Regions from separate parts of the Colwellia meonggei genome, predicted to be linked through region 2. Evidence: predicted binding sites of a transcription regulator. Region 2 holds the regulator's gene; each other region holds the start of a gene.
The links. The regulator FNR, encoded in region 2, switches genes on or off when oxygen is low (the NO sensors DNR and NnrR bind a similar motif). The targets are predictions, from matches to a motif close to TTGATCTAGATCAA.
Positions count from the first base shown of each region.

Region 1: hemN (oxygen-independent coproporphyrinogen III oxidase) is a predicted target of FNR. The motif match lies at 2,526-2,539, and genes of this name have one in related genera.
Region 3: napF (ferredoxin-type protein NapF) is a predicted target of FNR. The motif match lies at 3,199-3,212, and genes of this name have one in related genera.

Region 1 is NZ_BAAJLZ010000001.1:299,398-304,870, forward strand. Features, by position in the region: gene AC27E9_RS01385 (methyl-accepting chemotaxis protein) at 1-280, opposite strand, end outside; gene AC27E9_RS01390 (DUF1285 domain-containing protein) at 562-1,098, shown strand; gene hemN (oxygen-independent coproporphyrinogen III oxidase) at 1,100-2,470, opposite strand; gene AC27E9_RS01400 (DUF2489 domain-containing protein) at 2,663-3,163, opposite strand; gene yihI (Der GTPase-activating protein YihI) at 3,173-3,745, opposite strand; gene AC27E9_RS01410 (VOC family protein) at 4,585-5,118, opposite strand; gene AC27E9_RS01415 (M61 family metallopeptidase) at 5,269-5,473, opposite strand, start outside.
Region 2 is NZ_BAAJLZ010000004.1:321,087-326,559, reverse strand. Features, by position in the region: gene AC27E9_RS12350 (heavy metal translocating P-type ATPase) at 1-1,550, shown strand, start outside; gene ccoS (cbb3-type cytochrome oxidase assembly protein CcoS) at 1,547-1,810, shown strand; gene AC27E9_RS12340 (sulfite exporter TauE/SafE family protein) at 1,819-2,481, shown strand; gene fnr (fumarate/nitrate reduction transcriptional regulator Fnr) at 2,534-3,253, shown strand; gene uspE (universal stress protein UspE) at 3,516-4,448, shown strand; gene ttcA (tRNA 2-thiocytidine(32) synthetase TtcA) at 4,570-5,473, shown strand, end outside.
Region 3 is NZ_BAAJLZ010000002.1:115,677-121,149, reverse strand. Features, by position in the region: gene prfC (peptide chain release factor 3) at 1-1,065, opposite strand, end outside; gene AC27E9_RS06725 (BlaI/MecI/CopY family transcriptional regulator) at 1,317-1,703, shown strand; gene AC27E9_RS06720 (M56 family metallopeptidase) at 1,696-2,988, shown strand; gene napF (ferredoxin-type protein NapF) at 3,316-3,819, shown strand; gene AC27E9_RS06710 (TIGR02808 family protein) at 3,812-3,949, shown strand; gene AC27E9_RS06705 (chaperone NapD) at 4,009-4,311, shown strand; gene napA (nitrate reductase catalytic subunit NapA) at 4,308-5,473, shown strand, end outside.

The DNA.
Region 1 (5,473 bases), on a different contig from region 2:
TAATATTCCCGACTGTAAGTGCCTCTTGAAATTTTGATAGTGCGGTAAGTACAACGGGGTCTTCATTAAGAATCTGTAAACTGGCTTTTAGGGAAGTGATGTAATTGTCGAGTTGCGATTTCTTGATAGTGCGTACTGATTCTAGCTGATTAAATGCTTGGGCCTGTAATGAATTATTTGCCATATTAATACTAAACAGCGCATAGAGAATAAATGGAACTAAAGATAATGTTAGAAATGAAAAAACAAGTTTATGATTAATTTTTGTGAACTTTAACATATTACTTCATACCTTAAATTTGTAGTTTTTAGCGACAAAATTATGGTCAGTTTCATCCATGCGGTATCTGAGCATTGTAGTGAGTTTGATAGCATTTTTTGGTTAACAAGCGTTGCTATTGCTTAGTGTTTTCAGTTTGTTATCACTTGCTGATATTGAGTATAGGTACAAATAATTTATTTCGCGTAATCAAGATGAAAATAATTTTAGTCGTAATGAGTTTGCATTTTTAACGGTTTAATTTGCTAAACTAAAGGCATAGAAAGTGATGAGATAATAAAATGTCATTAGATAAAATTATTGGTCAGTTATCAGGACATGAAAGTAAAGTACCGCCTGTTGAACTATGGAATCCACCTTATTGTGGCGAAATGGACATTGTTATTAAAGCTGACGGCAGTTGGTTCTACAATGGTACGGTATTTAAACGCATAGCATTAGTGAAACTTTTTGCCTCGGTGATCAAAAAGGAAGCCGATGAATACTTTTTGGTTACTCCGGTGGAGAAAATCAAAATTACCGTTGAAGATGCGCCATTTGTGCTAACACAATGGCAGTGGCAAGACGATGCTAAGCTTGCCATGCTAGCTGCAACCAATTTAGATGATGAGTTTATACTTGATGCTGATCATCCCATATTAATTGAGCCTTCAGGGAGTATTTATGTCACGGTAAGGCGCAATTTGACGGCAAAAGTGCATCGTAATGTTTATTATCAGTGGATTGATCTTGCTAAAGAAGAAAGCAGTAAAAACGGCACTGAATTATGCTTTTACAGTGCCGAACAAAGGTGTGTGTTAGGCGTGCTAGATAACTAGCTTAAATAACGCGTGAAAAGCGCTGCTTGCTTACATGCTGTTTCATGTAGGCGTCGAAACTCATGCAAATGTTACGTATTAATAAACGCGCCTTTTGCTCAACTTTAATTTCGTTGTCAGTGTTTGTCACTAGCCCATCATTAATGAAGGTTTCTAGCAAAGGTAAATCGTCAGCAAAATAATCATCAAAGTTAATATCGTATTTAGTATTAATTTTGTTTTTGTCTAAATATAAGTTACACATGAGTTCGCGAATAACTTCGCCACGAATAATGTCATCGGTTGATAAGCTAACGCCTTTAATTTGTGCATGTGCTTTGGTGTCTATCGCTTTATAGTAATCTTGTAGCTCTTTTGTGTTTTGGCTAAAGCTGTTACCAATAGCGCTGATTGACGATACACCTAACCCTAGTAGGTCACAACCACCTTTAGTGGTATAACCTTGGAAGTTACGGTGCAAACTGCCATCTTTTTGAGCAATTGACAATTCATCTTCAGGCTTGGCAAAGTGGTCCATGCCGATAAAGTCGTAACCAAAATCGCATAATTTCTCGATAGCAAGTTTCATCAATGCAAATTTTTCATCAACACTAGGTAGCCATTCATCGCGAAGTTTTCGTTGTGCAGCAAAGCGTGATGGTAAATGTGCGTAACTAAACAGTGATATGCGGTCTACGTCCATCTCATGTGCTTTATTTAAGGTACGGGTAAAGGTATCAATATTTTGATGAGGTAAGCCGTAAATTAAATCTATATTGATTGATTTAAAGCCAACTTGCTTTGCATGCGCAATAAAATTTTCAATAAATTCGGTGGATTGCACACGATTAATAGTTTGTTGTACTTTTTCATCTATATCTTGCACGCCAATACTTAAACGATTAAAGCCTAAACTATACAAATGTTCGGCTAAATTCATTTCAATTTCGCGTGGGTCGATTTCGATACTCATTTCTACTTGCTCTGCAAAAGTAAACTTTTCTTTTAGCAGTTCAACGAGTTTAGTAATTTGTTCGTGACGTAGGAAGCTTGGTGTACCGCCGCCCCAGTGTAATTGCTTTACCGTGTAATCTTTAAATAGTGGTGCTCTTGAAGCAATTTCTTCCGCTAAAAATTCAAGGTAGGTATCAGCTTTGTCACGGTGGCGCGTGATAACTTTATTACAACCACAGTAATAACAAAGACTATGACAGAAGGGAATATGTACATATAAAGACAATTCACGATTCGGCGATGTTTCTATCGCTTGCACTAAATGGTCATGATTGAATTGATCATGAAATTCAAGAGCCGTTGGGTATGAGGTATATCGTGGGCCACTTGTATTGTACTTCTTTAATAGTGCGCTATCGAAAAATTGAGTTGCTTGCATGAGTCTTCCCGTTTATCAATCTGACGCTATTATAAGTAAATTAGCTGGACAAACATTGATCAAGCGCAAAGCTGGTGTTTTTATTGTGACTTATATCAAATTAAAATAGATTTTGTTTGTAAATACAATAACTTACATCTTTGAGGGTAAGGTGTGTTTTTAATTGCGGTGTTGGAAAGATAAGAAAGCCACTTACGCGGCTTTATTATTTAATACAGTTGCACGCTCATTGGCATATTGATGTAATAAGTCGAGGTCACGTTTAATATCATCAGCTAAAGTTGCTTCTGCTTTCATTCGTTCTAAATCAAGTTTCATGCGTGCTTTTTTATCAAGTTTTTTACGCTCTTCTAAAATAGGCATGTGCTTAATGGTTTCATAGAGTTTAAAGATAGCAGGGAATTGTAATGCTAAGTCTTGGCTTAATTTTAATGAATCCAATAAGACACTTAAGCGCCAGCAACCTTCGGAAAGATCACATTGCTCTTCTTTCATTGCACGGACAATAATTACGACACTAGCAATAACCTTTTTATCATGTGTTTGATGTGCTAACTGCTGCGCTTTTTTCGCTTTGGCTTGCGCTAACTCTTGTTGTTTTAATTGCCGTAATAGTTTAGTCGCTATTGTGGCTAATACGCCAATAATGACTATGCCAAGCAGAGTTAAGTATAACCATGGGTTGGTAAGCATTAATCATCCTTACTCAAATCGTGATAAATCACTGTTATCAAACTTATCCCAAAGGTCGTCTTCTGAGTTAGCTTTGGTGTTAGTTACAACAGCTTCTTCGTCTTCATCTAAACCGAGTTCTTGGCTAATTTTTTCATGCTTTTCCATTAACTCGTTATAGTAGTCAATTTCTTCTGGAGATAATGCTATTTCATTGTCTTGCTTTTCTAGAATCTCAAGCAGTCTAGAATCTTGTTCAATACGACTTAGCTGCTCAGTCAAAGATTCCCCGGTTTCAACAACACGAATTGCCGCAATTGGAGAGCTGTCGACTACTTTTTTAACTGGCTTTGTTTTAATAGGAGCTTTAACAACCTTACCTAAGTCGATAGGTGTTTTGCTACCAATGCGCGGATCTTTTTTAACCTTCCCACTTTGTTGATTGTTAACGCTTGCAGTTGCTTCTTTTTGGCGATTACCTGCTTCTTTGCCATTCTTTTTCTTTGGCTTGCGTGGTGCTGGTGTGGCTAATTTCTTTTTATCATCTTTAACGACGCCGATAGAGCCTGAACCTGGTTTACGAGATTTTTTAGTACGAGACATAGAAATAACTTTAAATAATGAACACTGATTACTATTTTACGACATTACACGCTAAACAGCGATAGAAAGAAAAAAAGCGACGTTAATAACGTCGCTTTTGGAGAAGAATGTGGCATATACCCACATATGTAGTTCCGATTCTTAGGTGGCTATCCTAACCTTTTGTTACAGTCCCTGTGAATTTGACAGTTTCCACTTTTATTATAATATCTTCCGTGTAATATTTTATTTTTCTCGGTCATCCTGACACTTTCTAATGCTATCCGTAATGCCCTTCTGGACTAAATATTTCAAAACTCTTCCTGAGTACTAGTGAACAATCCGTATTTAAAAATTATATTGCGTTTTAAACGCTTATTGCTTTCCGTGCAATGCTTTCCGTTTTGTTGTTCGCTGCTTTAACAGCTGCCCTATACTTTACTGAAGTTTTTTAATGCGGCAAGTAACTTTTGTCGTTTATTTATTGCACTAATTAGCCGTTATTCACAACTAACTGTTTTTAAATGTAATTTTTTTGTTAAAACATGTAAATTATTTTTTAACATTGGCAAAACAATAGTCAATGTCTTACAAATTATTAGATAAGTGATAACTTTTAATGGCTATAAGTATTTTACGAAACCCTTCGTTAATAGGGCTTGTAGTGAATTTCATTCTTTGATTCGTTTGAAATCTATCAAGAATAAGCCTGTGTTTATAGTCGTGGGCTTCTCGCATAAATAACAAGTTAACAGTAAATATTGCTAAGTTATATATAGGTGAAGATTATGGAGGTAAATTAAATAGCGCTAGTCTAAGCTAACGCTATTAAAATTACTTAAGACGGCGCTAAACGGCCATTAATCGTCTTGTTGATGTAACCAAGCAGCATGTGTTGGTGCTTTTTTAGTTTGCGACCATTCTTCAACCATTAATGGTGCGACACGTTTTAGTTCTTCATATTGTTCAACGGTGCCAGTATTTGCTGCCAATTCTAAACGGTGCCCGTTAGGATCAAAGAAGTAGATAGACTTAAATACGCCATGATTGACGGGTCCTAAAACCTCAACATTTTGTGCTTGTAAGTCTGCTTTTGCTGATACTAAAGCGTCAACATCTTCAACTTCTAAGGCGATATGTTGTACCCATTGCGGCGTGTTTTCGTCACGTCCCATATCAGGGGAATTTGGTATTTCAAAGAATGCCAAGACGTTACCCATACCTGCATCTAAAAATATATGCATGTAGGGATCTGGTGCTTTTGTTGATGGTACTTCGTTTTCAGCAATGGCGACGGTCAATTCCATGTTTAAATGTTTTTGATACCATTCAACCGTTTCTTTTGCGTCTTTACAACGATAAGCAACATGATGGAAGCGTTTTAATTTAATCATAATATTTTATTATTTAGGCGGTTCTCGAATGAGCTAATTTTTACCATAACTCGATCAGCCGCCCTAATTTTATTGTTAGTTTTGTACCACTATGTTGTCAGCAAATACGTACGCTTTAGTTTACATTAGGTGGATATGCTGCCGGCTTTGTTAGCCATGCTGCTGCCAATTTTTAGTTAATGTATCGTCAATCACCTTAAAGGCAATGCCTGCTAGTGGAGAGTCTATGACTTTACATGTTGAGGTAAGCAACTGGTCATCACGAAAGTAATGACAACTTAATTCAGCATTTTCAGCACTATGATCATACAAAGCCTGTAGTGATGACTCACTGGCTTTTAAACCATCAATGGCA
Region 2 (5,473 bases):
TCTTAATAGGAAAATTTCTAGAGTTTCGGGCACGTACACGCGCTGCAGACGTATCTGCGAACCTGTTAAAATTAATGCCGATGACAGCGACTAAGTTAACCAACAATAAAGAGAGTTTTATTGCTGCAACGAACTTAATCGCTGATGATATTATTCTAATCAAGCCCGGTGAAACAATCCCCGCCGATAGTGAAATTATTGCTGGCAGTAGCCAAATTAATGAAGCTATGCTGTCGGGTGAGCAACTGCCGCTTCATAAAGGCGAGCAAGATATTATTTACGCCGGCACCATCAATGGTGATGGCAATTTAACGGCAAAAGTGAAACACGATAATCAAAAATCATTTCTCAGCCAGTTAATTCGTTTAAGTGAAACATCTCAAACACATAAACCTAAATTGGCAAAACTTTCAGACAAAATTGCTCAGTACTTTGTTGCCTTAATTTTATTTACAGCCTCTTGTACCGCTTTTTATTGGGCACAACACCAACCAGCTGAAGCATTTTGGATCACCTTATCTGTATTAGTCGTGACTTGCCCTTGCGCCTTATCATTAGCAACGCCAACCGCACTAACTTGCGCAACTACACGCCTAAATCGTGAAGGTATAATGGTGAAATCTGGTCATGTGTTAGAAACTATGCCAGAAATTGATGCTATGGCATTTGATAAAACCGGCACACTGACAACCGGCGAATTTACCATTGCCAATATTATCACCTATGGCAATTATGCTGTGGATGAAAACCAAAATGGGCAAGCAGAAGTGTTAGCCATTGCCGCCGCCTTAGAAGCTCATTCTGCCCACCCATTAGCAAAGGCATTTAGCCAATTTAGAGACTTTGCCTTAATTGCTAAACAAGTGGTTGTTGCACCTGGTGCTGGTATTTCAGGTGAGGTAAATAACAAGCACTACCGTATCGGTAAGAATTCTTGGCTATTAAAAGATAATCATCAACAAGCGCATAACGCACAATGTGTTTTAATGGAAAACGACACGCTAATTGCCGAGTTTTACTTACATGATGAATTACGTGACGACGCTAAGAACTTAGTTGACTTTTTACACTCAGAAAGTATTACCACTATGATGCTCTCTGGCGATCACGCCCCCGGGTGTAATACGCTGCAATCAAAATTACAGTTAAATAGTGTACAAGCAAATTTATCTGCTCAAGATAAAGTCAATGCAATTAAACATCAACAAATCTCCTATAATGTCGCTATGATTGGTGATGGAGTAAACGACACGCCAGTATTAGGCGCCGCTCATTTATCTATAGCTATGGGAAGTGGTACCGATATCGCAAAAAATGGTGCTGATGTCATACTGCTAAATAATAAATTAAAATGCGTACAAACCTTACGTCAGGTATCGGAGCGCACCTCAACTATAGTTAAACAAAATTATCTTTGGGCATTTGGCTATAATGCCATTGTATTGCCACTAGCCGTTATGGGGTATATCGCCCCTTATATGGCGGTAATTGGCATGTCAGCTAGCTCTATTTTAGTTGTAAGTAATTCTTTAAGGCTGTTAAAGAAATGAGTGTTATCTACATTTTAATTCCCATTGCAATTTTGTTAACAGCAATTGGTATTTATATCTTTTTTTGGGCAGTAAAAACAGAACAGTTTGATGATCTTGAAAAGCAAGGCATGAGTATTCTATTTGATGATGCTAACGATAAAAAATCAAATGGTGATAAAGATATTGGTGACAATAGTAATAACATCTCACCTTCCCCTCAAACAGAAACTAAGCCTGTAGAGACAACGCCAAGAAACTTAATTGATAAGCAAGAATAATTGTCACGATGAGCCTAGACTACTTTTCAGCATTCCTCATTGGGCTACTTGGCTCAGGTCACTGCATTGTGATGTGCGGCGGAATTAGTACTATGTTAACAACCGCAATCTCTCCAAATGCAACAAGCAGTAAATACCATATTGTTATTGCCTATAATTTTGGTCGAATAGCGTCCTATAGCTTCATTGGAGCCCTTGTTGCTTTTACTAGTTCTATGGCTGCTAAAAGCATAGGTTTTCCAGTTGTGACATTAAAGAGTGTTGCAGGTATTTTTTTAATCCTACTTGGTTTGTATTTGGGGCAATGGTTAATGTGGTTAAGCCGTGTTGAATACCTAGGTAAAAAGCTCTGGAAAATTATATCTCCAAATACACAAAAATTTATTCCTATTAAAAATACGCGCAGTGCTTTCGCTTTGGGGGCATTATGGGGATGGCTACCATGTGGCTTAGTATATTCCACGTTAACTTGGGCACTAGCCAGTGCAAACACCATGAACGGCGCTCTAATTATGTTTTTCTTTGGGTTGGGTACTTTACCGGCACTGCTTTCAGTGTCGTTTGGCACCATTAGCGTGAAGTCTTTATTGGCAAATTCACTGTTTAGAAAGATCGCTGCCGTTTTACTGATTTTATACGGTATTTATACTATACTTATTGCATATCTATAACGCATCTAATATGATCCACATCATTAAAATGCAAAAAGAACTATAGGTTACTATGAGCAATAAATCGTGTACTGGTCAGCAACATATTCACTGTCAAAACTGTAGTATTAGCGAACTATGCCTGCCGTTTACCTTAAATGATAAAGAGCTTGATACGTTAGATAATATTATCGATCGTAAGCGCCCTATTCATAAAGGCGAGCAAATTTTTAATGATGGTCAACCTATGCATGCCCTGTATGCTATTCGTTCTGGTACTTTTAAGACATACACGGTAAACGAGCAAGGCGAAGAGCAAATTACTGGCTTTCATTTAGCCGGTGACCTGTTAGGTTTTGACGCAATTGCTAACGCCGAGCATCCAAGCTTTGCTAAAGCACTTGAAACGTCTATGGTTTGTGAAATTCCATACAACACACTTGATAGCTTATCTAACAGCATGCCGAAATTAAAAAAACAAATTTTACGCATGATGAGTACAGAAATTCGCGGCGATCAAGAAATGTTAACGCTACTTAATCGCAAGAATGCAGAGCAACGCTTAGCAACATTTATTAGTACGTTAAGTAGTCGTTATCATGCTCGAGGTTTATCGGCTTCAGAGTTTCGTTTATCAATGACTCGTAGTGATATTGGTAACTATATCGGTTTAACCGTTGAAACAATAAGCCGTTTGCTTAACCGTTTTCATAAAAATGGCTTAATTCAGGTTGACGGTAAGTTAATTACCATTCTTGATATCGATAAGTTAAACGAGTGCGCTGCACTATAACCCCCGCCCAACTTAAGATACTTTAAATTTCCTTATTTTAACATTTCACGCTATGCTTAGCGTGAAATGTTGTTTATATTTGATACGATAATAATTTGATTTAAAACAACTATTATTGTTTCAAACTGTTCTATTGTTATAGTAACTCGAAACAAAACTATTGATGTTAAGTTATCGTTTAACCGTTTGTTTATAGCGTTTTACACGCAAGTTTTATGCTAAACGGTATAAATACAATAGACAATTAATAAAGGAATTAGGTATGGAAAAGTATCAAAAAATACTCGCTATTGTTGACCCAACAACAGAAGATCAAAAAGCTTTAAAACGTGCCATTGAATTAGCTCAAAAAACGGGCGCTAGCATTACAGCATTTTTGACCATATACGATTTTTCTTATGAAATGACCACCATGCTTTCAAGTGATGAGCGTGAAGCCATGCGTCAGTCTGTGATCAACGATAGAACTCAATGGCTCAAGTCACTATTGTCAGAACTTGATCTTAGTGGATTAAATGTTGACTGTAACGTTATTTGGCATAACCGTCCATTTGAGCAAATTATTGAACAAGTTCTCAAAAATGGTTATGACATTGTTATTAAAGGCACACACCAACACGACAAGCTTAAGTCAGTTATTTTCACCCCAACTGATTGGCATATTTTGCGTAAATGCCCGTGCCCTGTACTATTAGTAAAAGAACATTTATGGCCTGATAATGGCAATATTGTTGCAGCACTAAATATTGGTAGTGACGAAGCTGAACATAGCTCACTTAACGACAAAATTACTGCCGAAGCAAAGCAATTAACTCAGGTAATGAAAGCAAATCTACATTTAGTGAACTCTTTCCCAGGCACGCCAGTAAATATTGCAATTGAAATTCCGGAATTTAATGCCAGCGACTACAACCACTCTATGTTTAAACATCATGAAAATGCGATGCAGGAACATGCAAACGCCTTTAATATTTCAACAGAAAACACCCATATTAAGGAAGGCCTACCTGAAGATGTTATCCAAAGTGTTGCCGATGAATTAGATGCCGAGCTAGTAATTTTGGGTACCATTGGTCGAACCGGATTATCAGCAGCATTAATTGGCAATACGGCTGAGCATGTTATTGATAGGCTAAATTGTGATGTGTTGGCATTAAAGCCTGACGGCTATATTTCGCCATTAGATGTTGAATAACCTGATCTAGTACAATTTTTTATAAATTGAGGTTGAACATGGCAGATAAAATGCCTTGTTCAACTTTTTTCATTTAGCCGCATCGGCTATACTACGCGCCGCAATTTATTAGGAATGAATTATGAGCGCAGAATTAAAATCTCCCTTGACACCAAGTCAAAATACACAATTACAAAAACTTGAAAAACGTTTACGACGTCATGTTGGACAAGCTATTGCGCAATACAATATGATTGAAGATGGCGATAAAATAATGGTGTGTTTATCGGGTGGTAAAGACAGCTATGCGCTACTTGAAATTTTAATGCTCTTAAAAGCATCTGCACCAATTAACTTTGATTTAGTAGCCGTTAACCTAGATCAAAAACAACCAGGATTTCCTGAACATATTCTTCCTAATTATCTTGAAAAACTAGGTGTTGCTTATCAAATTGTTGAAGAAGATACCTATGCGATTGTAAAAGAGAAAATACCAGAAGGTAAAACAACTTGCAGTTTATGTTCACGCTTACGCCGTGCCCTACTCTATAAAGCGGCAAAAGCGCTTGGTGCCACAAAAATTGCCTTAGGACATCATAGAGATGACATGGTAGAAACGCTAATGCTTAACATGTTCTATGGTGGCAAGCTTAAATCAATGCCTGCAAAATTAGTTTCTGATAATGGCGAACATGTTGTTATTCGCCCACTAGCTTTTTGTAAAGAGCAAGAGCTCGTCCAATACGCGCAATTAAAACAGTTCCCAATCATTCCATGTAATTTATGTGGTTCACAGCCAAATTTACAACGTCAAAATATCAAAGCCATGCTACAAGACTGGGATAAAAATCACCCTGGTCGTATCGAGTCAATGTTTACTGCCATGCAAAATGTAGTGCCATCACATTTATGTGATAACGAACTATTTGACTTTAAAACCATTAACAGTGACTCCGGCATTATTGATGGTGGCGATACTGCCTTTGATCAAGAAGGCTTTACCAATACTACAGTAGCCCCAACATCACCCGTTGTTGCTCCAGCTG
Region 3 (5,473 bases), on a different contig from region 2:
TTGTTCAACATTGGAACGGTCACCGGCCATAAAAGTGACTGCGTCAGCGATTTTAACGTCTTTACCGATACGCACTTGCTTCATTTTCATACCTTTCTCATATTTGCCTGAACAAATACGCATAAAGGCGATACGGTCACGGTGCTTCGGATCCATATTGGCCTGTATTTTAAATACAAAGCCAGAGAACTTTTCTTCTTCAGCGTTTACTGTGCGAGTATCAGTTAAACGAGGTAAGGGCTTCGGCGCCCACTTTGTTAAGCCGTCAAGCATATGGTCAACACCAAAGTTGCCCAATGCAGTACCAAAAAATACCGGCGTTAATTCACCATTTAAAAATTCTTCATGATTAAACTCATGTGAAGCACCGACAACAAGTTCTAATTCTTCGCGCAAGTCTTCAGCATAGTTACCAATTTCGGCATCTAATTCTGGATTGTCTAGGCCTTTAATTATACGCTTTTCTTGAATGGTGTGACCTTGACCTGATTGATATAAATACACTTCGTCCGTTAAAATGTTATAAACACCTTTGAACTCCTTACCCATGCCTATTGGCCAAGTAATCGGTGCACATTTAATTTTTAGTACTTCCTCAACCTCGTCCATAACTTCCATTGGATCACGAACGTCACGGTCCATTTTATTCATGAAAGTAATAATTGGCGTATCGCGTAAACGAGTAACTTCCATTAATTTTATGGTACGTGCTTCAACACCTTTTGCTACGTCAATTACCATCAAACATGAATCAACGGCAGTCAGTGTACGGTAAGTATCTTCTGAGAAGTCTTCGTGACCTGGAGTATCAAGTAAGTTGACTAAGCAATCAGCGTACGGGAACTGCATTACCGAGGTGGTGATTGAAATACCACGGTCTTTTTCCATTTCCATCCAGTCAGATTTTGCATGTTGGCCTGATTTTTTGCCTTTTACCGTACCTGCTTTTTGTAAAGCTTGACCGAAAAGCAATACCTTTTCAGTGATCGTCGTTTTACCCGCATCAGGGTGACTAATAATTGCGAAGGTGCGACGTAAATCGACTTCCTGCTGTTGTACAGACATGCAAATTACCTGTTATTAAGTGGATGAAATAAATTTAGCGTAAATTTTAAAGCGCAACATTATAGCTAAAACCAAGGAGAAGGGCAGTAACTATATGCCGAGAAATCGGTATTATTTTTGATTTATTTTCTCTATCTGAGAAATTAACCGCAAAAAACTTGACTTTACTGATTACGCTTGTAATCCTTATGTAGTTGATTACAGCTGTAATCAAAATAAATTATACCTGATTAATGTGTGGAGCTAGGTCAATGGAACAGCAAATGGCTGATATCAGTAAAGCTGAATTTGAAGTACTAGAGGTGTTGTGGCAACAGTACCCTGCCGCGGCGAGCGATATAGTTGAGCGACTTAATAAGAAAAAAACTTGGCATGAGAAAACCGTAAAAACCTTGCTAAATCGGCTGGTAAAAAAACAAGCGGTTGGTTTTATTAAAGAGCAGCGTCGTTATTTATATTCCCCTTTATTTGAGCGAGAACACTACACGCAAGCAGCAAGCAAAAGCTTAGTTGAACGATTGTTTAGTGGTCAATTGTCGCCACTGGTTGCAGGGTTTGCAAAAAATAAGAAGTTAGAGCGAGATGATGTAGAGGCGCTAAAGTCACTTATTGATCAATGGGAAAGTGAGCATGATTGAATCATTACTTAATGTTTTAATTAATACAATAATACCTCTTACATTGGTGTTGAGTTTAGTTCTCTTATTGCGGCCGTTATTGTTAAAGTTTTTCGGTGCCAACAGCACTTATTTTACTTGGTTTATCGTGCCATTGGCATTGATAGGTTATCACTTAGCACCTTTGTTGTTTAACTCGGAGCATCAATTCGTCGCAAATAATAATATCGAGCGTGTATTAGTTACCTCTAAACAAGCATTATCGCAAATTAATGACTTCGATTGGCTCGCTATTATTAGTGCTTTTGTTTCATGCTTTTTGCTGATTATTGCAATCATTGAGCATTGGCAATTTAAGCGCGCCTTATTACCCGCAGCACATAATATCTCTACTCGTATAGAGCAAAATTTACAGTCAACAATTGCTAAACGCCGTTTAACGCTTTTCGTCAGCGATAGCATTGAAAGCCCGATGATCATAGGTTTATTGACACCTAAATTAGTACTGCCGAGTCGTTTTCTAGAAATATATAATCAAGAACAACAGCAACTTATTGTTGCTCACGAAATCTGTCATTTTGATCGCAATGACATTTATTGGAATCTTCTGGCATTTCTTTTAATTGCCTTGTTTTGGTTCCACCCGTTGGCATGGCTAGCCTATATCAGATTTCGCCGTGACCAAGAATTGTCCTGTGATCAAACTACGCTGGCGCGCAAGCCGTTAGATAGCAGGATTAACTATAGTCGAGCATTGCTAATTACCGCACAACAAAAGCAAAGATTCGCTTTTGCTCACTTATCGTTTAATGAATATGGAGATAAAACCGTGATGTTAGAAAGAATAACGCAAATTAGAAACTTTAAGGTAATGGGGAAGCCTGCATTAACAATTTATGGCGCTATATTGACTGCCTTGATGACCAGTATAAGTTATGCCGGTCATGTTGGGTTGCAAGGGCAAACTGGCGACCAAGTAGGGCAAAAACAAGCCGTTAATGATGTTTATCCAATTGTTCGCATTGAGCCTAAATACCCAATTCAAGCAGCGCGAGACGGCGTTGAAGGTGCGGTGTTACTTAAATTTGATGTTGATGGTGAAGGTGCAACTAGAAACATTCGTGTTGTTGCCGCACAACCTGAAAAGGTTTTTGATGATGTGGCTATAACGGCTCTGTCAAAATGGAAATATGGTTCAAAAACGCATGCCACCAAAGAAGGCTTAGTTGTTCAACTTGATTTTCGTATGGACAAAAACTCCAATGACCCTATTCACCTTGTTGAGAGGATTGAAGTTTCTAAATAAAAAATAGGGTAAGATCTTAAAAAAAGACCACTTAGTTGGTCTTTTTTTCGTTTTAGGCTAAATAAATATAAACGACAATTTATGATAAAAAAATTAAACAAAAGTTATTAAAAAACAACGGATAGTCTATGCTTTAATTTAATTGATTTTTGTATTTTGAATGTTAACCTTAAAATTTATAAGGTTTTATTAGTGTAGTGCTCGAATTGTTTGATTTATATCAAACTCTTTACTTAGCTGTTGTTGTATTGTCGGCGCATGATATTTCGGTAATGACAGTTTTATGAGGAATAATGTTGTTGCATCTATTTGTTGTATTGGGTTTTTATGGTTGATTTAACACGTCGTAACTTCTTGCGAGCAAAAAAAGTTTCTACGCCGGCGGCGGTTAGATTGCCTTGGACAGCTGATGAAACTTTGTTTACACGAGGTTGTACCCAATGTGGCGAGTGTTTAAGCGCGTGTGAAGAAAATATTATTGTCAAAGGTGACGGTGGCTTTCCAGAAATAAATTTCGATAAAGGGGAGTGCACATTTTGCCAACAATGCGTTATTGCCTGTGATGAGCCGTTATTTAACACTTTTGATAGTAAACCTTGGCAACTTAATATTGAAATTAGCTCTGATTGTTTGGCAACTAAGCAAGTTCATTGTCAAATTTGCCAAGATAGCTGTGAGCCCGAAGCGATTGTTTTTAAATACCTTCAGGGGTCAGTACCTCAACCCAATATTGTATTAAGTGATTGTAGTAGCTGTGGGGCCTGTGTGTCAGTTTGTCCTGAATCAGCAATTAAGTTATCAACATCCTTGTTAGGAGCAGAACATGAGTGAATTAGAGCAATTAATATGGAATGTATTGGGGTACTCCTCAATGCCATTTATTTTTTTGTTTGGCTTCATCGCTACCGCGATTGTAGCCGTTTTCATTTTAAAAATATTTGGTGCTAAGCCAATCAAATAAGTTAGTTTGAATTTCGTTGAGTTAAACGAGTAAGCGAACGTAATAAGAGGGCAATAAATGTGATCAACCTTTTAGAAGAAAGCCCCGTAAATATAGCTGGAGTTATGTTTATGGCTCACCCAAAAAATGCAGAAAAAGTGGCGGAAAACTTGGCTGAGTTTCCCGGCGCAGAAGTACATGCCAAAGGAGAAAATGGCAGTTTGGTGGTTACGGTCGAAGGACTCGAAGGCGAAGAAAATCAAGCAAAACGTATTATTGAAACAATTACCGATATGGGCAATGTTAGCGGTGTTATTTCATCATCATTAATATTTCATCACAATGACGCTGGCTTACCTCAGCATCAGGGGAAAAAACTATGACTTTAACAAGACGTGACTTTATTAAAGCAAACGCGGTTGCGGCTACCGCTGTTGCAGCAGGGGTGGCGGTTCCAAGCGCAGCTTCGAATTTGATCACTAAATCATCAGAAAGCACCATTAAATGGGATAAGGCTCCTTGTCGTTTTTGTGGTACTGGTTGTAGCGTATTAGTCGGCACACAGCATGGTAAAGTTGTAGCAACACAAGGTGACCCTGAAGCAGAAGTGAACAAAGGCTTAAACTGTATTAAAGGTTATTTCTTATCAAAAATTATGTACGGTAAGGATCGCTTAACTCAACCATTATTACGAATGACTGATGGTAAATTCGATAAAGAAGGCGAGTTTGCACCGGTAAGTTGGGACAAAGCATTCGACGTAATGGCTGATAAATTTAAAGCTGCAATTAAGAAAAAAGGCCCAACGTCGGTAGGTATGTTTGGCTCTGGTCAATGGACAGTTTGGGAAGGTTACGCTGCGTCTAAATTGATGAAAGCCGGCTTTTTAAGTAACAATATTGACCCGAATGCTCGTCACTGTATGGCATCTGCTGTTGGTGGTTTTATGCGTACCTTTGGTATCGACGAGCCTATGGGGTGTTATGATGATTTAGAACACGCAGATGCATTTGTGCTTTGGGGTTCTAACATGGCAGAAATGCACCCTATTTTATGGTCACGATTAACTGATCGTCGTTTAAGTGCCCCGCATGTTAAAGTTAATGTGTTATCAACCTACAAGCATCGTAGCTTTGAGCTTGCTGATAACGGCATGATTTTCACGCCACAAACGGATTTAGCTATTTTAAACTTCATTGCTAACTACATTATTCAAAATAATGCAGTGAATGAAGACTTCATGAAAAAGCACGTTAATGTTCGCGAAGGTGTAACTGATATCGGTTACGGTTTGCGTCCAACGCATCCGTTGGAACAAGCTGCTAAAAACCCAGGCAAGGGTGGTTCGAAGCCAATGAGCTTTGAAGACTATGCTAAGTTTGTTAGTACTTATACAGTTGAGTATGCATCAAAACTTTCCGGTGTTCCTGAAGCAAACCTAATTGAAATGGCTAAGTTATACGCTGATCCAAAAGTGAAAGTAACATCTTTCTGGACGATGGGTTTCAACCAACATACCCGTGGTGTATGGGCTAATAACCTAAT